One region of the Pseudomonas sp. LBUM1672 genome, then DNA from elsewhere that is predicted to be linked to it. Evidence: riboswitches for the same ligand, from Rfam matches in the RefSeq annotation. Region 1 holds a riboswitch; the other holds the start of a gene.
The links. A riboswitch is a leader RNA that binds a small molecule or an ion and turns the genes downstream of it on or off. The one in region 1 is predicted to bind cobalamin.
Positions count from the first base shown of each region.

Region 2: it holds a riboswitch for cobalamin, as region 1 does, so the genes downstream of both, cobO (cob(I)yrinic acid a,c-diamide adenosyltransferase) here and cobW (cobalamin biosynthesis protein CobW) in region 1, are expected to answer to the same signal.

Region 1 covers NZ_CP166781.1:3,477,030-3,487,597, forward strand. The annotation lists gene cobN (cobaltochelatase subunit CobN) at 1-3,005, opposite strand, end outside; gene cobW (cobalamin biosynthesis protein CobW) at 3,009-4,070, opposite strand; cobalamin riboswitch at 4,169-4,380, opposite strand; cobalamin riboswitch at 4,650-4,877, shown strand; gene ACA053_RS15780 (CbtB domain-containing protein) at 4,997-5,188, shown strand; gene ACA053_RS15785 (CbtA family protein) at 5,200-5,904, shown strand; gene ACA053_RS15790 (cobalamin biosynthesis protein) at 5,901-6,314, shown strand; gene cobM (precorrin-4 C(11)-methyltransferase) at 6,413-7,159, shown strand; gene nfuA (Fe-S biogenesis protein NfuA) at 7,412-7,996, opposite strand; gene ACA053_RS15805 (acyltransferase family protein) at 8,054-9,088, opposite strand; gene ACA053_RS15810 (fatty acid cis/trans isomerase) at 9,272-10,568, opposite strand, start outside.
Region 2 covers NZ_CP166781.1:1,844,320-1,854,887, forward strand. The annotation lists gene ACA053_RS08300 (DUF2066 domain-containing protein) at 1-619, shown strand, start outside; gene ACA053_RS08305 (AI-2E family transporter) at 658-1,731, shown strand; gene hda (DnaA regulatory inactivator Hda) at 1,962-2,666, shown strand; gene ACA053_RS08315 (C40 family peptidase) at 2,895-3,536, shown strand; gene ACA053_RS08320 (C40 family peptidase) at 3,757-4,293, shown strand; gene ACA053_RS08325 (class I SAM-dependent methyltransferase) at 4,316-4,969, shown strand; gene ACA053_RS08330 (PQQ-dependent sugar dehydrogenase) at 5,102-6,415, opposite strand; gene ACA053_RS08335 (hypothetical protein) at 6,483-7,067, opposite strand; cobalamin riboswitch at 7,221-7,453, shown strand; gene cobO (cob(I)yrinic acid a,c-diamide adenosyltransferase) at 7,535-8,146, shown strand; gene ACA053_RS08345 (cobyrinic acid a,c-diamide synthase CobB) at 8,157-9,494, shown strand; gene bluB (5,6-dimethylbenzimidazole synthase) at 9,491-10,141, shown strand; gene cbiB (adenosylcobinamide-phosphate synthase CbiB) at 10,138-10,568, shown strand, end outside.

The DNA of each region.
Region 1 (10,568 bases):
ACGCGCAAGGTCACGTCCACGCGCGGGCGGTCGAGCAGGCTCAGCGGCAGGATTTCAAAGTCGTCGACCCGTTGACTGCCAGTGGCCCAGACCGGGCGCACGCCCATCAAGGCCATGGCCTGGGCAATGTCGTCGCCGCCGGTGCGCATGGTCGCCGTGCCCCAGACGGACAGGCCGAGCTGGCGCAGGTGATCGCCGTGGTCCTGCAAATGCCGTTCGAGAATCAGGTTCGCCGACTGGAAACCGATGCGCCAGGCGGTGGTGGTTGGCAGGTTGCGCACGTCCACCGAATAGAAATTGCGCCCGGTGGGCAGCACGTCCTGACGACCGCGACTCGGCGCACCGCTGGGACCGGCCGGGACGAAACGACCGCTCAGGGCATCGAGCAGGCCGCGCATTTCTGCGGGGCCGCAGGCATCCAGACGCGGGGCGACGACTTCGCACAGGCTGTCGAGGATGGCGCTCACTTCAGACCAGGGTGCCTCCTGTGGGAGCGGGCTTTTGTGGCGAGGGGATTTATCCCCGTTGGATTGCGTAGCAGTCCCATTTTTTGGGGCCGCTTCGCAGCCCAACGGGGATAAATCCCCTCGCCACAGAAGCTTGTTCTCACGGGGTTCGGCGTCGGTATCCAGAGTATGCGCGATGAGTTGGGCGGCGAACAGTTCGAGGCGTTCGCGTGTGTCACCAGTCGTGCGCCACACTTCATCAGTAACGCTCAGAAGTTCAACGGGGCGCGGTCCGGTCCATGGCTCGGCCAACGCGCAATCCAGCGGATCAAACCCCAACTCGAACGCCTTGGCCAACGCCCGCAACAGACTCGATTGCGCCCCACGACCATCGCCACGGGGGATCCGCAACAGCGCCAACAACGTATCAATGCGCAAACGCCCGGTCGGCGACTCGCCAAAGATGTGCAAGCCATCGCGGATCTGCGACTCTTTCAAGTCGCACAGGTACGTGTCCAGCCGAGGCAACCAGATCGCCGCATCGGCGTCGCTGTTGAGCTTTTCGTCCAGTTGCAGTTCACGGTCGATGTGCGTGTCGCGCACCAGTTGCAGGATGTCGCGCTGCAACTCCCGGGCGCGGCGCGGATCGAGCAGCTGCGCTTCGTAATACTCGTCCGCCAGCAACTCAAGGTTGCGCAACGGGCCGTAGGTTTCGGCGCGGGTCAGCGGCGGCATCAGGTGGTCGATGATCACCGCCTGGGTGCGACGCTTGGCCTGGGCGCCCTCGCCCGGATCGTTGACGATGAAGGGATAGATATTCGGCAACGGCCCGAGCAGCGCATCCGGCCAGCAATTTTCGGAGAGCCCGACGCCTTTGCCCGGCAGCCATTCAAGGTTGCCGTGCTTGCCGACGTGAATCACGCCGTGGGCGCCATAGGTGTTGCGCAACCAGAAGTAGAACGCCAGGTAGCCGTGGGGCGGTACCAGATCCGGGTCGTGATACACCGCGCTCGGGTCGACCTGATATCCCCGCGCCGGCTGAATGCCGACGAAGGTCAGGCCAAAGCGCAGCCCGGCGATCATCATGCGTCCGTCGCGGCACATCGGATCGCTGTCAGGCGTGCCCCAGCGCTCCAGCACGGCTTGCTGATTGGCTTCGGGCAAGGCCTTGAACATCGTCCGATAGTCGTCCATCGCCAGGCTTTGCTGACAGGGACGCTGATCAATCGTGTCGAGGTCGTTGCTGACGCCGCCGAGCAATTGCTGGATCAACGCAGTGCCGCTGTCCGGCAACTCGGCGGGCAGCGGATAGCCTTCGGTGTGCAGCGCACGCAGGATGTTCATTGCAGCAGCCGGGGTGTCGAGGCCCACGCCGTTGCCGATGCGCCCGTCGCGGGTCGGGTAGTTGGCGAGGATCAGCGCGATGCGTTTTTCGCTGTTTGGCACCCGCGCCAGATCGATCCAGCGCCGCGCCAGTTCGGCGACGAAATCCATGCGTTCCGGTTGCGCCCGATAGCACACCACGTCCGACTGACTGCGCTCACTGCGCCACGCCAGGTCCTTGAAGCTGATCGGTCGGCTGATGATCCGTCCGTCCAGCTCCGGGAGCGCGATGTGCATCGCCAGATCACGCGGGCCGAGACCTTGTTCGCTGGCGAGCCAGCCCGGCTCGTTGTCCTGGGCGCAAATCGCCTGGATCACCGGAATGTTGCGGCGAAACGGCCGCAAATGCGGCGCTTCAGGGCTTGATTGCGCGAAGCCGGTGGTGTTGAGAATCACCGCCGCCTCGACTTCGTCCAGCAGGTCCTCGACCACCGTCAGGCAGCCGGGTTCTTTCAAACTGGCCAGCGCAATCGGCAACGGATTCAAACCCGCCGCCTGCAAACGCTGGCAGAAAACATCGATGAACGCAGTGTTTGCCGCCTGCAAATGCGAGCGATAGAACAGCACCGCCGCCACCGGTTGACCGGCCTGCCAGTCGGCTTGCCAATCGCTCAGTTCAGCGGGGCTTTTTTGTGGATGGTAAATCGCTGTGCGCGGCAGGGTTTGCGGCTCGGCCCAGGCGTAGTCGCGATCCAGCCAGCGATTGGCCAGACAGCGGAAGAAATCCAGGGCATTGGCCATGCCGCCCTGACGCAAAAACTGCCAAAGCCGGTCGCGGTCTTCGGCTATCGCGGTGCTCAGGTCACTGAGCTCCGGGTCCGGACGATCATCGCCGGGCACCAGAATCAGTTGCACACCACGTTGGGACAGCTCCACCAGACGCTCGACACCGTAACGCCAATAGGCGATGCCGCCGTGCAGCGAAATCAGGATCACCTTGGCATGGCGCAGCACTTCGTCGACATACAGGTCGACCGAGGCGTGATTCTGCACCTGCATCGGGTTGGCCAGACGCACGCTGGGGTAATCGTCGGGCAACTGCTGCGCCGCTTCGGCGAGCAACGCCAGGCTGGAATCGCCGCTGCACAGGATCACCAACTCGGCGGGGGTTTGTCCAAGGTCGGCAATGTTGTCATCCGACACGAAACCGCCGGGCTGGGTCCTGAGCAGGTGCATGGCTTAAACGCTGAGCGCGGCGCGCAATTGCGCTTCAAGCAGCGTGGCGTCCAGTTCCTGGCCGATCAGCACCAGGCGCGTGGTACGCGCTTCTTCGGCGCCCCACTGACGGTCGAAATGCTTGTCGAAACGCGTGCCCACGCCCTGGATCAGCAAGCGCATCGGCTTGTTCGGAATCGCGGCGAAACCTTTGACGCGCAGGATGCCGTGCTGGACCACCAGTTGGGTCAGCGCGTCCAGCAGCAGGCTTTCGTCGGCTTGCGGCAGTTCGATGGAGATGGAATCGAAGGCGTCGTGATCATGATCGTCTTCACCTTCATGGTGGTGATCGTGATGGCTGTGACGGCTGTCGATGTGTTCTTCGGAACCGGCACCGAGGCCGATCAACACGTCCAGTGGCACACGGCCGCTGCTGGCTTCGATGACTTTGACGGCGGGCGGCAACTCTTCGGCGACTTCCAGGCGTACACGGGCGAGGTCTTCAGGGCTGATCAGGTCGGCCTTGTTGAGGATCACCAGGTCGGCGCTGGCCAGTTGGTCGGCGAACAGCTCGTGCAGCGGCGATTCGTGGTCCAGGTTCGGGTCGAGTTTGCGCTGGGCGTCGACTTGGTCCGGGAAAGCCGCGAAGGTGCCGGCGGCAACGGCCGGGCTGTCGACCACGGTGATGACTGCGTCAACGGTGCAGGCGCTGCGGATTTCCGGCCACTGGAAGGCTTGAACCAGCGGCTTTGGCAAGGCCAGGCCCGAGGTTTCGATCAGGATGTGATCAAGGTCGCCGCGACGGGCGACGAGTTCGCGCATCACCGGGAAGAATTCTTCCTGGACGGTGCAGCACAGGCAGCCGTTGGCCAGTTCGTAGACGCGGCCGTTGGCTTCTTCTTCGGTGCAGCCAATGGAGCATTGCTTGAGGATTTCGCCGTCGATGCCCAGCTCGCCAAACTCGTTGACGATCACCGCGATGCGGCGGCCCTGCGCGTTGTCGAGCATGTGCCGCAGCAAGGTGGTTTTGCCCGAGCCGAGGAAGCCGGTAACGATGGTGACGGGGAGTTTGGCCAGTGTTTTCATCGGATGCCCTTTGGCAAGGTGGCGGGCATACGGGACGACAATCGCAGCGACGGGCGCGCGCGGAAGAGTTCGCCACCGGATCACCCCGCCCGGTTGTAGTGAGAATCTGTGTCGAGGCAGGTCTCCTGGCTGACGGTGTGCCAAATGCAGATTGGCATTCGCTGCGCCTTCCCGCGAACCCGCTGGACAGGGTTTGCAGTGGCGTGGCAGCGAACATCACCGTTCACAGTTGCGGGGGCAGCCGCGGCATCGACCGCGTTCCCTTCTTAGCTTCGACAAATGCCGAAGAACCTCGAAAGCGCAAGGCTACGCATCGTGTGGGGGCGGGTCAATGTCCGTCAGTTGATTAGCCCCTTGTGGGAGGAGGCTTACCTGTGGCGAGGGGATTTATCCCCGTTCGGCGGCGAAGCCGTCGCAAGACCTGTTTGCGGGGTATGTCTGAAGAAATGCAGGGGGCCGCTTCGCAGCCCAACGGGGATAAATCCCCTCGCCACAGATAAATCCCATCGCCACAGGAGTCCTCCTCGCCTCAGAGATGAGAACCCATGGCAATTGACGCCAAACCCCCGCCCATGCTCTCCTACACGCCTTGTTACGGGTGCCCTTCACAGGGTGAAACGGGAAACCGGTGAATCATGTGCTTTACTCAAAGCCATGTCAGTCCGGTGCTGCCCCCGCAACGGTAAGCGAGCGAAGCGTCAGATCCACTGTGCCAGCAGTTCGGCATGGGAAGGTGATGCTTGCAGGTTCCGGCGAAAGCCAGCCCCCCTCGTGAGCCCGGAGACCGGCCCGCAACACAAAGTGACCACTACGATCACTGAATAACAAACCCGCGGTGGGCGGGCGCTGTTGAGCCTCTGCGTGCCCGACTCGCAGGGGTCTTCCATGCGCTCTATTCACCCGCTGACAGACCAGAGGGAAGCGCCATGTCGATCATCAGCAGCACCGGCCACAGCACCGCCAGCACCACCACAACCCTGAGCCAACGCCTGACCGCCGCCGTGTGTGCGTCGATCCTCGGCGCGTGTCTCGTCTATTTCGCCGGTTTCTCGCACATCGAAGCGGTGCACAACGCCGCGCACGATACCCGTCACAGCTCCGCCTTCCCGTGCCATTGAGACCTGTCGACATGATCAAGCGTATTGCGCAAACCGCAGGTTTCAGCGGGCTGCTGGCCGCCCTGTTGCTGACCCTACTGCAAAGTTTCTGGGTGTCACCGCTGATTCTGCAGGCCGAAACCTACGAAAAATCCGAGCCGGCCGCGGTTGAAGTCCACGAACACGCCGCCGGTGTCGCCGCTCACACTCACGACGCCGAAGCCTGGGAGCCGGAAGACGGCTGGCAGCGCCTGCTGTCGACCACGGGTGGCAATCTGGTGGTGGCTGTCGGTTTCGCCCTGATGCTCGCCGGTCTCTACACCTTGCGTGCACCGACCAAAACCTCTCAGGGCCTGCTCTGGGGCCTGGCCGGTTACGCGACCTTCGTGCTCGCGCCGACCCTCGGCCTGCCGCCTGAACTGCCGGGCACTGCCGCGGCTGATCTGGCCCAACGGCAACTCTGGTGGATCTGTACGGCCGCTTCCACCGCCGTCGGCATTGCGTTGATTGTGTTCAGCCGCCACTGGCTGATGAAGATCCTCGGCGTGGCGATTCTCGCCGTTCCGCACGTAATCGGCGCGCCACAACCGGAAGTGCACTCGATGCTGGCTCCGGAAGCCTTGGAGACGCAGTTCAAAATCGCTTCGCAGTTGACCAACGTCGCGTTCTGGCTGGCCCTGGGCCTGATCAGCGCCTGGTTGTTCCGCCGCAAAAGCGCTGGCCAATACCACGCATGATTGATACCCGCACAGCGCCGACTTTAGTGGTCGGCCTGGGCTGCCAGCGCGGCTGCCCCGCCAGCACGCTGCGGGCGTTACTCGATCAGGCACTGCAGGCTCATAAAATCGGACTTCACCAGATCAAGGCCCTGGCCAGCATCGACCTGAAGCGTGATGAGCCTGGCCTGGTCGAACTCGCCGAACAACTCGCGTTGCCGCTGATGTATTTCAGCAGTGAGCAATTGAAAGGTTACAAACCGCAACTCAGCCACCATTCGGACATCGCGTTCGAGCGCACCGGTTGCTACGGCGTGGCGGAAAGTGCCGCCCTGGCCCTGGCCGAACACCTGGCCAAGGCACCGGCGAAACTGCTGATTTCGCGACAAAAATATGCCCAGGCCACCCTCGCATTGGCCTGCGTTGCGTAAGATCCCCGATAATCCCCGCCTCCGATCATGAGCAATCTTCATATCAGGCGTTGCCCGAGCCCTTTTTCCAACAGACTCTCTATTCAAAGGAACGGACGATGACCGTCTACTTCATTGGCGCAGGTCCCGGCGACCCGGAACTGATCACCGTCAAAGGCCAACGGCTGATTCGCAGTTGCCCGGTGATCATCTATGCCGGCTCTTTGGTGCCTGCCGCGGTGCTCGAAGGCCATTGTGCCGAACAGGTGGTCAACAGCGCCGAGTTGCACCTGGAACAGATCATCGAACTGATCAAAACCGCCCACGCCAACGGTCAGGACGTGGCGCGGGTGCATTCGGGTGATCCGAGTCTTTATGGAGCGATTGGTGAGCAGATTCGCTATCTGCGTGAACTCGGGATTGCGTTTGAAATCGTTCCCGGGGTCACGGCGACGGCGGCGTGTGCGGCGCTCTTGGGGGCGGAACTGACGCTGCCCGACGTCTCACAGAGTGTGATTCTGACCCGCTATGCCGACAAGACCGTGATGCCGGCCGGTGAAGAGCTGGGTAGCCTGGCGCAGCATGGGGCGACCATGGCGATTCATTTGGGCGTGCAGCATCTGGAAAAGATCATCGCCCAATTGCTGCCGCATTACGGCGCAGACTGCCCGATTGCGGTGATTCACCGGGCGAGCTGGCCGGATCAGGATTGGGTCGTCGGGACGATTGAGGACATTGCCGGGAAGGTTGCGGCGAAAGGGTTTCGGCGTACGGCGTTGATTCTGGTGGGCCGGGTGTTGGGGAGTGATCAGTTCAGCGAGTCGTCGCTGTATCGCGCGGGGCATGCGCATCTCTACAGGCCCTGAGCCAAGCACAACGCTGAGATAAGTGGCTCTGTGGTGAGGGGATTTAGCGAAACGTCGCACCGCCCCGTTCGGCGGCGAAGCCGTCGCTAAACCTGATTGCGAGGTGCACCCGGAAGAATGCAGGGGGCCGCTTCGCTGCCCAGCGGGGATAAATCCCCTCGCCACAGGTAAGTCCATTCACTCACAGATAATCGATCACCCATAAAAAAACGGCACTCACGGGTGCCGTTTTTTCATTTCGCAGCGAACACCTTAGTAGTAGGCGTTTTCTTTCTGCGTGTGGTCAGTCACATCGCGTACACCCTTGAGCTCGGGAATGCGCTCGAGCAAGGTGCGCTCGATGCCTTCGCGAAGGGTGACGTCTGCCTGGCCACAGCCCTGGCAACCGCCGCCGAACTTCAGCACCGCGATGCCGTCTTCGACCACATCGATCAGGCTGACCTGACCGCCGTGGCTGGCCAGCCCCGGGTTGATCTCGGTTTGCAGGTAGTAGTTGATACGCTCGTTGACCGGGCTGTCGGCGTTGACCATCGGCACTTTGGCGTTGGGCGCCTTGATCGTCAGCTGGCCGCCCATGCGGTCGGTGGCATAGTCGACAACCGCGTCGTCCAGAAAAGCTTCGCTGAACGAATCGATGTAAGCGGTGAAGCTTTTCAGCCCCAGCGCGGTGTCTTCAGGTTTCTCTTCGCCCGGCTTGCAGTAGGCAATGCAGGTTTCGGCGTACTGGGTGCCAGGCTGGGTGATAAAGACGCGGATGCCGATACCCGGGGTGTTCTGCTTGGAGAGCAGATCAGCCAGATAATCGTGGGCGGCGTCAGTGATGGTAATAGCGGTCATGGAAACTCCTCGCAGGCTTGGGCGCAGTTTACGCCAATCATCGCGCCGTACAAAGTCCTAGTATTTTTGTCGGGAAAGAGCCGGGACAGCGTTGCTTGCCGATTCGCCGTCAATCCAGCCTTTAAGCCACCGATAGCTGCTTTTTTCCACAAATTCGTAACTCGCCCAGGAGGCCACGCCGATGGTCAGCACGCAAACAGCGAACATCACGTAGGGATTTACCCCATAACGCTGTGCGACAAAACCACCAGCAGACAGCACCAGCACATGCATCAGGTACACCGAGTAAGAACAATCGCCGAGCACCTTGAACAACCGGGTGTTCTCGAAAAAGCGTTCCAGCGCCATACACGCCATCACCAACACCGCACTGGGCACGCCCCAGGCCAGGAAACGCGGCTGCGGCGCCAGGTTATAAATCGCCAGCAAGGCGCCGCCAATCCCCAGCAAGGGCAGCCAGAAACCGGGTTTGATCCAGCCGCGCCGGTAAATCATGCCGATGGCGATCCCCAGCAGAAACTCATAAACAATGTCCGAATGGTAGAACTCGCTGATCCAGCCATATCCGGTCCAGGCCTGACACACCGCAAACAACAGCGCGCCAACAATCAGCAGCCGAACCTGCAAGCGAAACAGCAATGCCCAGGCAAACAGCACGTAGAAGAGCATTTCGTAATTCAGCGTCCAGCCGACATTAAGCGTCGGATAAATCCCGTAGCCGCCGGGGTTTTCCGTGGGAATGAACAACAGCGACAGCAGGAAATGCGACCAGTCGATCGTCTGATCCGGCAATACAGGCTGTGCGAACACGACCACCAGCGCCATCAGCATCGTGTACAGCCAGTACGCCGGAACGATGCGAAACAGTCGATACAGAAGAAACCGCCCGGGCGGCAGCGATTTGCCTTCGGTGGACAGGAAGATCACCAGCCCGCTGATGACAAAGAAGATATCAACACCCACCGCGCCCTTATCGATGAACATCTGCCCCACCGGGCCACGGGCCTGGAAGTCGAAGAAAATCTGCATGAAGTGGTGGCAGACCACCGTCCAGGCTGCAACGGCGCGCAGTGCCTGTACCGAAATCAACATCGACGCCCCTCCGATCGAAAAGCCAAAATCTCCGCAGATCCTTGTGGGAGCGGGCTTGCCCGCGATAGCGGTGGATCAGTCGCCATCAATGTTGGATGTGAAGGCGCTATCGCGGGCAAGCCCGCTCCCACAGGGTTCAACGGTGCCTCCAGATTGGGACACCATGCATCCATCAAAGGTCGATCAAAGATTCTCGTACCGGTTCATGTCCAGCACGCCCTCTTCCACCGGCTCGGTTTCGTGGATATAGCGACTCAGGTCATGGAAGTAGAACCAGAACTGCGGATGGCTGCGGCGAATGCCCCAGCGCTCGACGATTTTTTCGAAACGGTGCGCGTCCTTGGCGCTTTCCATCGCATCGACGAACGCCGGCACCTGATCGGCCGGAATGTTGAACATGAAATTCGGATAGCTGCTGAGCACGCCCGGAAAAATCGTCACGGTGTCGAGCCCTGGCTGATAACGCCGCGACTCACCGAGCAGGAACGCCACATTGCTGTGGGCCCGGTTGCGCAACAGGCTGTAGACCTCACGCTTGCCGCTCGCCGTCTCGATGCGCAGCATGGTCGCCTCCGGCAACTGATCGATGACCTTCAAACCCGCCGCCGGGCGTGACGTCAGGCGACTCAAGGCCTGCTCGGCACTCTGCAATGCCGGGTCGATGTTCGGCCGCGAGCAGTAAGCGCCATCGCAGCGGTTGATTGGATCGGGCCTGGCATTGAGTTCGCCGTAACGGGTCAACAACTGCATCGCGAAGTCGCGTTTGGGATCTTTCTCATCCAGTTTCAGCGCCGTTGGCGTGTCGTTGTCGATGGCTTCGTAATCCAGCCACATCTTGAATTGGCCGCCGGCCTGATACCAATCGTTGAGGTAATCGTCCCGTGAATCGGCCGGCATCAGGCGCAGGAAATTCTGCTCTGCGCCGTTGCGGATCAGGTCGAAATACAGGCGCGTCTGCGCTTGGTGCGACACGTTGCCGAACACGTCGAAGTTGACCGCCAACTGATAATACGTGCGTTCCAACAGCGGAAAGTCGAACAGCCAGAGGGTTTGCGGCACGTCGCCGATCAGGCCTTTGTTTACCGAAGCACTGTCGAAATGCCGAAAGATGCTCAACAGCGCGTTGTCATTGCCCGCCCACAAGGTCGACCAACTCGGTGCTGGCAATTCCCCGTAATTGTCTCGACGCAGCGCTTCGTACTCGTTGCGTTTGTTGCGGTAGTCATGCCACAGGCTCAGGACGCTGCCCACATCGTCGTTCTGCCCCGGCATCGCCAGCAACGGCGTGGCCTGGCCGCGGTAGTTCGGGTCGGTGATGTAGAGGTCGTGTTCCGGCGCCTGGAACAGTGCCCAGAAGTGATCACGGATCACGTCGGTAGCAATCTGGCCACGGCAGACCGGCCCACGAATGAAGGTGCGCACAAAGTATTCGGCGTTATCGAGCATGAACTGATAACGCGCCTGCGCCGGGATCGCTTCG
Region 2 (10,568 bases), 1.6 Mb from region 1:
TCGCGCGGCACAACACCGTGGTCTGCCGTTGCGTCTGCCGCTAGCGGACCTGAGTGAGCAACTGGTCGCTACGGCACCGAATCTTGAAGGGGCGGATGCAGCGCCGCTACGTGGTGCATCCGATCGTTACAACGCGGACGCCTTGCTCGCAGTGCATGCCCGGGAAGAGGGTGGCCAGTGGCAGGCCAAGTGGAATTTGTGGCTGGGCGACAAGAAGGAAGCGGGCAGCGTACAGGGGGCGGACCAGGCCGCGGTGGCCGATGCGGTGATGCTGGCGGTGAGCCAGCGTCTGGCGCCGCGGTTTGTCGTCAAGCCGGGGGCTTCGGGGGAACAATTGCTGGAAGTGCAGGGCATGAACCTGGAACGCTACGCCGCCCTTGGTCGTTTGCTGGAGCCTTTTGGGGCGCGCCTGCAAACGGTCGACGGCGATCGCATTCTCTATCGGGTCAATGGCAGTGCCGAGCAGTTACGCTCGCAGCTGTCCCTGGCGAAGTTGCAGGAGGTTCCGGCCGGTGAGGCGCCAGCTCCGGCAGCGCCTGTTCAGCCGGTGGCCGATGGTTCGGCGCCTGTGGTTGCGCCAACCCCGGCACCGGTGCCGCAGTTGAGATTCCGTTGGTAAGGTTTTCTTTCTTTATATAGATGCAGATGGAGTGGTACATGGCCGATACGCGGCGTTGGTTTTGGTTGGGTGGGGTGGTTCTGCTCTGCGTGTTTGTCTGGTTGTTGCATCCGATCCTGACGCCTTTTCTGGTCGCGTTGCTGCTGGCCTATCTGTTCGATCCGCTGGTGGATCGGCTGGAGAGGGCCGGTCTGTCACGGACCTGGGGCGTGGTGGCGGTGTTTGCGCTGTTTACCTTGATCTTCACGACACTGCTGTTGGTGTTGGTGCCGATGCTCGCCAAGCAGTTGTTTCGCTTGTACGAACTGACGCCGCAGATGCTCGATTGGTTGCAGCACACCGCACTGCCGTGGGCGCAATCGAAATTTGGACTGTCGGATAATTTCTGGAAGTTCGACAAGCTCAAGGCTGCGATCAGTGAGCACATGGGCCAAACCACTGACATTGTCGGTGTTGTGCTGAGTCAGGCAACGGCCTCCGGCCTCGCATTGATTGGCTTGCTGGCGAATCTGGTGCTGATTCCGGTGGTGGTCTTCTATTTGCTGCGGGACTGGGACCTGATGATGGCCAAGATCCGCAGCCTGCTGCCCCGTGATCGCGAAGAGCGTGTTGTGACCCTGGCAGGTGAATGCCATGAAGTGCTGGGTGCATTCGTGCGCGGGCAGTTGCTGGTGATGGTGGCGTTGGGCGTGATCTACGCGGCGGGCTTGATGCTGTTGGGACTGGAGTTGGGGTTGTTGATCGGTCTGATCGCAGGCCTGGCGGCCATTGTGCCGTACATGGGTTTTGTCATCGGCATCGGCGCGGCGTTGATTGCCGGCCTGTTCCAGTTCGGTGGCGATCTGTATCCCATGATCGGCATCGTCGCGGTATTCATGGTTGGGCAGGCGCTGGAAGGCATGGTGTTGACGCCTTTGCTGGTGGGCGATCGTATCGGCCTGCACCCGGTAGCGGTGATCTTCGCCATTCTGGCGGGGGGTGAACTGTTCGGCTTTACCGGCATATTGCTGGCGTTGCCGGTGGCGGCGGTGATCATGGTGTTGGTGCGCCATGTTCATGATTTGTATAAGGATTCGGATATCTACAGTGGCGTCGACGAACCGGAGTTATAAAGGTCGTTGAAGTCTCATGGCGGGCGGCCTGGTGTCATGCCAGGCAGGCCCGTATCCCTCGCGCTGCTGTCACATGCGCCGCCAAAGAAACTGTCATGAAACCAGGGCGTTAACGCAAACCTTTGATTTTGCTTGTGGTCTGTCGCATTGTGCGACCCGCCTCACGGGTATAAACTTCGCAAACTTTACACAGAGGCCACTAACGGTTCCTTTGGAACTGTTCAGTCAGCATGAAACCGATTCAGCTGCCCCTAGGTGTGCGTCTGCGTGATGACGCTACCTTTATCAATTACTACCCAGGCGCCAATGCCGCTGCACTCGGCTATGTCGAGCGGCTATGCGAAGCCGACGCCGGCTGGACCGAAAGCCTGATTTACCTCTGGGGCAAGGACGGGGTAGGGCGTACGCATTTGTTGCAGGCGGCCTGCCTGCGCTTTGAACAACTGGGAGAGCCTGCGGTGTATCTGCCGCTGGCCGAGCTTCTGGATCGCGGCATCTCGATTCTCGACAACCTCGAACAATATGAACTGGTCTGCCTTGATGATCTGCAGGCGGTCGCCGGCCGGGCGGATTGGGAAGAGGCGCTGTTCCATCTGTTCAATCGTCTGCGCGACAGCGGTCGGCGTCTGCTGATTGCGGCATCGACCTCGCCGCGCGAACTGCCGGTGAAACTGGCTGACCTGAAATCGCGCCTGACCCTGGCACTGATTTTCCAGATGCGTCCACTCTCCGACGAAGACAAACTGCGTGCGCTGCAGTTGCGTGCTTCCCGTCGCGGCCTGCACCTGACCGATGAAGTCGGGCATTTCATTTTGACGCGCGGTACCCGCAGCATGAGTGCGCTTTTCGAATTGCTCGAGCGACTCGATCAGGCCTCCCTCCAAGCTCAGCGCAAGCTGACGATTCCCTTCCTTAAAGAAACGCTGGGCTGGTAAAAAAAGCTTGGCCAAACCCAAGCCTGGCGGGGTTTTCGGCATATTTCAGGCGCCAGAAAATCCGCTTTCCTACAGGTTGCAGGCAGCGCAGGCGTTTAGAACGGGCTTAAGCGCTTAGATGTAAACCCGGAACCGGGAAGTCACATAAAGTTCGATTGAATTTGCAAATGAGGATGATAGCGGGCATAGTCGCGGCTTCTTTACCCACTATCAGCCACGGTCGTGCCCATGCTAAAGCGCTTCGCACCCCTCGTGCCTCTCGCACTCGTTACCCTGTTGTTCGGTTGCGCTGCCCACTCTCCAGTGTCTCAGCAAGAGCAACAACAGCAGGTCAAGAATTCAGTTACTGCGCAGTCCACTTCCGTTCTTTTCCAGGAAGATCTTTACCAGGACGGCGTGGCCACCGATAAAGAGCTGGCAAACTTCGCCGACGGCAAGTCATACCAGCTTCCGGTTCTGGCCGACAGCATCCTCGAACGTGGCATGTCCCTGATCGGTACCCGTTACCGTTTCGGCGGCACCTCCGAGGCTGGCTTCGATTGCAGCGGTTTCATCGGTTATCTGTTTCGTGAAGAAGCCGGCATGAACCTGCCGCGCTCCACTCGCGAAATGATCAACGTGGACGCTCCGCTGGTGGCTCGCAGCGCGCTGAAGCCGGGGGACCTGCTGTTCTTCGCCACCAATGGTCGTCGCGGTCGTGTCAGTCACGCCGGGATCTACCTGGGCGACAACCAGTTCATCCACTCCAGCAGCCGCAAAAGCGGTGGTGTCCGGGTCGATAGCCTGGGCGATAGCTACTGGAGCAAGACCTTCATCGAAGCCAAGCGCGCACTCGCAATGGCCCCGACCGTGGTCACGGCACGCAAGTAAATCTTCAGCCTGTCGCCACGTCAGTGGCGACAAAAGCCTCTTCGCAACGAAGTAGGCGGACAGTTTGTAAGGCGAACTTAAAGTCTTACTTGAAGTTTGGCGTATAGCCGCTAGAATCCAGATCTATTATTGATGGCAAACCGCCTGCGTCCTGCGCAGGCGGTTTTCTTTTCTGCCTTTGCGGCAGGAAAAGCCGCAGCCAGATCAGGATGTTCTGCTTATGACGATGTCGGCCCGCCTCACCATCATGCTCTTCGCAGCCCTGCTCAGCGCCTGCGCCAGTCGCACACCGCCGCCCGCGCCGGTGGTTCGCGCCCCCATTGTTTTCGGCAACCCGCAACCCTTTTCCCCCGAGGCAGAAGACGTGCTGTTCCGCGCGCTTGGCCTGGTGGGCACGCCGTATCGTTGGGGTGGCAACACGCCGGATTCGGGCTTCGATTGCAGCGGCCTGATCGGTTACGTCTACCGTGATGTCACCGGCATTTCCCTGCCGCGTACCACCCGCGAAATGATCAGCATGCAGGCAGCCAGCGTTGGCAAGGAAGGCCTGCAAACCGGTGACTTGATCTTCTTCGCCACCAATGGCGGCTCCCAGGTCAGCCATGCCGGTATCTACGTCGGTGAAGGCCGCTTCGTTCATGCGCCAGCCACTGGTGGCACGGTCAAGCTCGACAGTCTGTCCAAGGCTTACTGGCAGAAAGCGTATCTGAGCGCCAAGCGCGTTCTGCAGCCTGAGCACTTGGCGCGCAACCCGTAGCATTCTGTCCGAAGAGGTTGTCATGACCGCTCGCACGCTCAATCTCGACGATTCCCTGTACCAATACCTGCTCGATGTTTCCCTGAGAGAAACGCCGTTGCTCAAGCGCTTGCGCGACGAAACCCAGGCGCTACCCATGGCGCGCTGGCAAGTGGCGCCGGAGCAGGGGCAGTTCCTCGCGTTACTGGTCAAGCTCATCGGCGCGAAGCGCTTGCTGGAAGTCGGCACGTTCACCGGTTACAGCGCCTTGTGCATGGCTTCAGCGTTATCGGAGGACGGCTCGCTGATCTGCTGTGATATCCCCGGCGACTACAACGCTATCGCACGCCGTTACTGGCAGGAGGCGGGGCTCGCCCATCGTATTGATCTGCGCCTGGCGCCTGCGCTGGCAACCTTGGCTCAGCTGAATCAGCCGGGGCAATTCGATCTGATCTTCATCGATGCCGATAAAGCTAACTATCCGGGCTATCTGGAGCATGCGCTGCGTTTACTGCGCGTTGGCGGGCTAGCAGTGTTCGATAACACGCTGTGGAGCGGGCGGGTGCTTGAGCAGAGTCCCGAGAGTGCAGATACCCGCGCCATCCAGGCGCTCAATCGCGCCTTGAAGGATGACACGCGGGTGGATCTGTCGTTGTTGCCGTTGGGGGATGGTTTAACGCTGTGCCGCAAAAGGTAGGCGCTGAACCGATCTAATGTGGGAGCGGGCTTGCTCGCGAAGACGTCATAACAGTCGACATTGATGTTGAATGTAATGCCGTCTTCGCGAGCAAGCCCGCTCTCATATTGGTTAGATGTTGGCAGTTGAGACCTATTTAGCGGTCGAAACCCGCCACACCTTGTTCCCGACATCATCGGCCACCAGCAAACCTCCCTGCTGATCAATCACCACGCCCACCGGCCGGCCCATAGCCTTCTCATCCTTATTGAGGAAACCAGTCAGCACATCCACCGGTTGCCCGGTCGGCTTGCCTGCGCTGAATGGGACGAAAATCACTTTATAACCACTGTGCGGTTTGCGGTTCCATGACCCGTGCTGGCCGATGAAGGCGCCTTCCTTGAACTGCGCTGGAAGTGTGTTGCCCTCGGCAAACGACAGGCCCAGCGACGCGGTATGCGGGCCCACCGCGTAGTCCGGGGCAATGGCCTTGGCCACCAGGTCCGGGTTTTGCGGCTCGACGCGAATGTCGACGTGCTGGCCGTAATAGCTGAAGGGCCAGCCGTAGAATCCGCCGTCCTTCACTGACGTGATGTAGTCCGGCACCAGATCGCTGCCGATCTCGTCACGCTCGTTGACTGCCGTCCACAGCGCGCCGGTCTGCGGTTCCCACGCAAGGCCGTTTGGATTGCGAATCCCCGAGGCGAAGATCCGGTGGTTGCCGGTGGCGCGATCCACTTCCCAGATCGCCGCCCGACCTTCCTCCTGATCCAGACCATTTTCGCCAACGTTGCTGTTGGAGCCGACCGTGACGTACAGCTTGCTCCCGTCCTTGCTGGCGATGACGTTTTTGGTCCAGTGATGATTCAGCGTGCCGCCCGGCAGATCGACCACCTTGATCGGCTGCGATTTGATCGCGGTATCGCCATTTCCATAGTGAAAACGCAACAAACGATCGGTGTCGGCGACGTACAGGTCATTGCCAACCAAGGTCATGCCGAAAGGGGAATTGAGGTTTTCCAGGAACACCGTGCGGGTTTCGGCGATGCCGTCGTGGTCCTTGTCCCGCAGCAGCGTGATGCGGTTCGGGCTGGGGACGCCGGCACCGGCGCGACCCATGACTTTGCCCATGACCCAGCCGCGAATGCCTTTGCCGTCATCGGGTTTCGGTGGCGCGTTGGTTTCAGCCACCAGCACATCGCCGTTGGGCAGCACGTAGAGCCAGCGCGGGTGATCGAGCCCTTCGGCAAAGGCCGCCACCTGAGTGCCGGCTGCGGCGGTGGGTTTCGCACCTTCCGGCCAGCCGATCGCCGGGGCGATATTCACCGTCGGGATCAGGGTCTTGTTCGGTTCGGGCAACTTAGGTGACGGGCCGGTGCCGTCGGAGACTTGCAGGCTGGAGGTTTCACCACAAGCGGCGAGCCCTCCGGCGAGCGCGATGACAAGAACGAGCTGGGGCTTGCGCATGCTGGACTTCCCTATGAATGCATTGACTTAATCATAGAGAAGCTTAGACGCGCGATGGTTCAACCGGTCAGCCGCGGGCTTCCTTGAACAGGACGGCGATGCCAGGGTGATAGTTGCCGGCTTCGTTGCGCAACTTGCGATAGGCGTACGGGAAATACCAGGCCACGGCGCAGCTGTGTTCCTTTTGCAGGTCGTCGACCATGTCCTGGAGTTCTTCCGGCGTCGCGCTCTGCTGGGCCTTTTGTGGCGCAACGAACAGGCAGCCGAGTTTCAGGTCGCTGGCGTAGCTGATGCGTTTGGCGTCGCTGGTGATGTCCTGCAATGCCTGGGTCAGGTTCAGGCTATTGACCTTCGGCCAGCGTTGCGTGGCCTGCAGGTAGGCGCGTTCTTCGGTGGTTGCGATAAACAGATCGGCGCGGCTGTTGCGTTCGCCTTCTTCGTTCTGTTTACGGGTCGGCGTTTGTTGCAACGTGACCATTTCCGCCATCCAGGCCGCGGCGGAGAGCAAGCCAAGGTTGGCTTTTTCGTCGTACCAATAAGGCGTGTCGTTATCGCCGCGCACCGCATTGTAGCGGTCGATACAGTCAAACCAGCGTTCCAGCGCCGGTCGCAGGAATTCCAGCTTCGGATTGCTGATGATCATGCCTTGCATGTGCTCACCCTTGTAATTGTGTTGTTGGGTTGTGGCGCTTTGATATCACTGCTGACAGTGTGGTGCAAGTTGGGGTGTCAGTAAATTGACCGGCGGCAGTATATCGCTCGCCCTGGCTTTGTCTTCAATTGACGCTCCACCCCCAACCCTCTAACCTTCGCGCTTGTTTCAGGTGCTCTGTGGCGAAGCCGACAGAGTGAAACAGGGAAGCTGGTGAGTGACTATCTTCACGCGACGAAACGTCACGATCCCGGCGCTGCCCCCGCAACGGTAAATGAGTGAAGACTACGCCTTGAGCCACTGTGTTGACTGTCGACATGGGAAGGCGCGCAGTCCGGCGAATGCCGCTCATGAGCCCGGAGACCGGCCTGATTCATCCAACGGCATCACGGTGGGCGATGCCAGGCTTCTTGCCGTCTGTTTCTGTGCCTGCCCGCCGTTATCCAGCCTCAACGGAGAGCTCCCCCATGACTGATTCCCCTGATCGTGACGAACGCCATCTGGCGCGCATGCAGCGCAAAAAAGCCGTGATCGACGAACGCATCGCCAACTCGCCGAACGAGTGCGGCCTGCTGCTGGTGCTGACCGGCAATGGCAAAGGCAAGAGCAGCTCGGCCTTTGGCATGCTCGCCCGGTCCATGGGCCACGGCATGCAGTGCGGCGTGGTGCAGTTCATCAAGGGCCGCAACAGCACCGGCGAAGAATTGTTCTACCGGCGCTTCCCGGATCAGGTGCGTTTTCATGTGATGGGCGAGGGCTTCACCTGGGAAACCCAGGACCGCCAGCGTGACATAGCCGCCGCCGAAGCCGCCTGGGCGGTGTCCCGCCAATTGCTGCGCGATCCATCGATCGGCCTGGTGGTGCTCGATGAATTGAACATCGCCCTCAAGCACGGTTACCTCGACCTTGATCAAGTGCTCACTGACTTGCAGGCGCGTCCGTCGATGCAACACGTGGTGGTCACCGGTCGCGGCGCCAAGCCGGAGATGATCGAGTTGGCTGACACGGTCACCGAAATGGGCGTGATCAAGCACGCATTCCAGGCCGGGATCAAAGCGCAAAAAGGCGTCGAGTTGTGAGCTGCACTTTATGAATAGCCATCGTCATTGCCCGGCGGTACTGATCGCCGCGCCGGCCTCCGGTCAGGGCAAGACCACCGTCACCGCCGCGCTGGCCCGTTTGCATCGCAATCAGGGACGCAAGGTCCGCGTGTTCAAATGCGGGCCGGACTTTCTCGACCCGATGATTCTCGAGCGCGCCAGCGGTGCGCCGGTGTATCAACTGGACATGTGGATGGTCGGCGAGCAGGAAAGTCGTCGACTGTTGTGGGAAGCCGCCGGTGAAGCCGACCTGATCCTTATCGAAGGCGTCATGGGGCTGTTCGACGGTACGCCGTCCAGCGCTGACCTGGCGCGGCACTTCGGTGTGCCGGTGCTCGGCGTGATCGATGGCACGGCCATGGCGCAGACCTTTGGAGCGCTGGCGCTGGGTTTGGCGAAGTATCAGCCGGACTTGCCGTTTGCCGGTGTGTTGGCCAACCGCGTGGGCACTTTACGCCACGCGCAATTGCTCGAAGGCAGCCTGACTGAAGGTTTGCGCTGGTACGGCGCGTTGTCGCGGGAAACCGGGATCGAATTGCCGAGTCGGCATCTCGGTCTGGTCCAGGCCAGTGAGTTGAACGATCTCGACCTGCGCCTCGATTCGGCGGCTGAATCGCTGGCCAGCAGTTGCGATGTGGCGCTGCCTCCGCCCGTGGAATTTGCGGCGCCTGAAATGATCGTCGCCGAGCCTTTGCTGGCCGGCGTGCGAATCGCCGTCGCCCGTGATGAAGCGTTCGCTTTCACCTACGGCGCGAGCCTGGATTTGCTACGGGCGATGGGCGCCGAGTTGCTGTTTTTCTCGCCTATCCGCGATGCTGATTTGCCAGAGGCGGACAGCCTTTATCTACCGGGCGGTTACCCGGAACTGCACCACGTGGCGCTGTCACAGAACACCTCGATGCTGAATGCGATCCGCGCCCATCATGCCGCCGGCAAACCGTTGCTGGCCGAGTGTGGCGGGATGTTGTACCTGCTCGACTCCTTGACCGATGTCGAAGGCACTCGCGCCGAACTGGTCGGCTTGCTCAAAGGTGATGCGGTGATGCAAAAGCGTCTGGCCGCGCTGGCGTTGCAAGCGGTTGAGTTGCCGGAAGGTTCGCTGCGCGGGCACACCTATCACCATTCGCTGACCAGCACCGAGCTTGAGCCGATTGCCCGCGGGCTGAGCCCCAATGGCGGGCGTGGGGCTGAGGCGGTTTATCGTGAGGGGCGGATGACCGCCTCTTATGTGCACTTTTATTTTCCGTCCAATCCATCGGCGGTTGCAGCGCTATTTGCGCCTGACCAAAACCCTGTGGGAGCGGGCTTGCCCGCGAAGAGGCCATGAGCGACAACGCCTTCTCCGAGGCCGAACGCGAAGCGGTTTATCGGGCAATTGCTGAACGCCGTGACATGCGTCATTTCAGCGGTGGCACGGTCGAGCCCGAGTTACTGCGACGCCTGCTCGAAGCCGCCCACCAGGCGCCGAGCGTCGGCCTGATGCAGCCCTGGCGGTTCATCCGCATCAGCGACCGGGCCCTGCGCGGCAAGATCCAGCAACTGGTGGAAGAAGAACGCATCCGTACCGCCGAAGCCCTCGGCGAGCGCACTGATGAATTCATGACGCTCAAGGTCGAAGGCATTAACGACTGCGCCGAGGTGCTGGTCGCCGCGCTGATGGACGATCGCGAGCGCCATATCTTCGGTCGTCGCACCTTGCCGGAAATGGACATGGCCTCGTTGTCCTGCGCGATCCAGAACCTGTGGCTGGCCTCCCGCGCCGAAGGTCTGGGCATGGGCTGGGTGTCGCTGTTCGAGCCACAAGCGCTGGCGGACTTGCTGGGTCTGCCGCCCGGGGCCAAGCCGTTGGCGGTTCTTTGTCTCGGTCCGGTCAAGGAATTCTATCCGGCGCCGATGCTGGTACTCGAAGGGTGGGCGCAGGTGCGTCCGCTCAGTGAGTTGCTGTATGAAAATTATTGGGGAGTGAGTCAATGAGTGTGGCGTTATTGAGTGTCGCCGCGGTTGCGCTGGACGCGCTGCTGGGTGAACCCAAACGCTGGCATCCGCTGGTGGCGTTCGGCCGTTTTGCCGACCGCATCGAGCAACGTTTCAACGGTGAAGGTCGTGGCTGGCGTAGTCATGGCGTCACCGCTTGGGTGATTGCAGTGTTGCCGCTGACCTTGCTGGCCACGGCGTTTTCCTGGGCGCCCTATGTCGGCTGGATTGTCGAGATTCTCGCGCTCTATTGCGCCCTCGGCATGCGCAGCCTCGGCGAACACGTCGAGCCGGTGGCCAAGGCCTTGCGCAGCGATGATCTGATTGAAGCGCGTATTCGCGTGGGCTATCTGGTCAGCCGTCAGACCAGCGAACTGGACAAGACCGAAGTGGCCCGCGCCGCCACCGAATCAGTCCTGGAGAACGG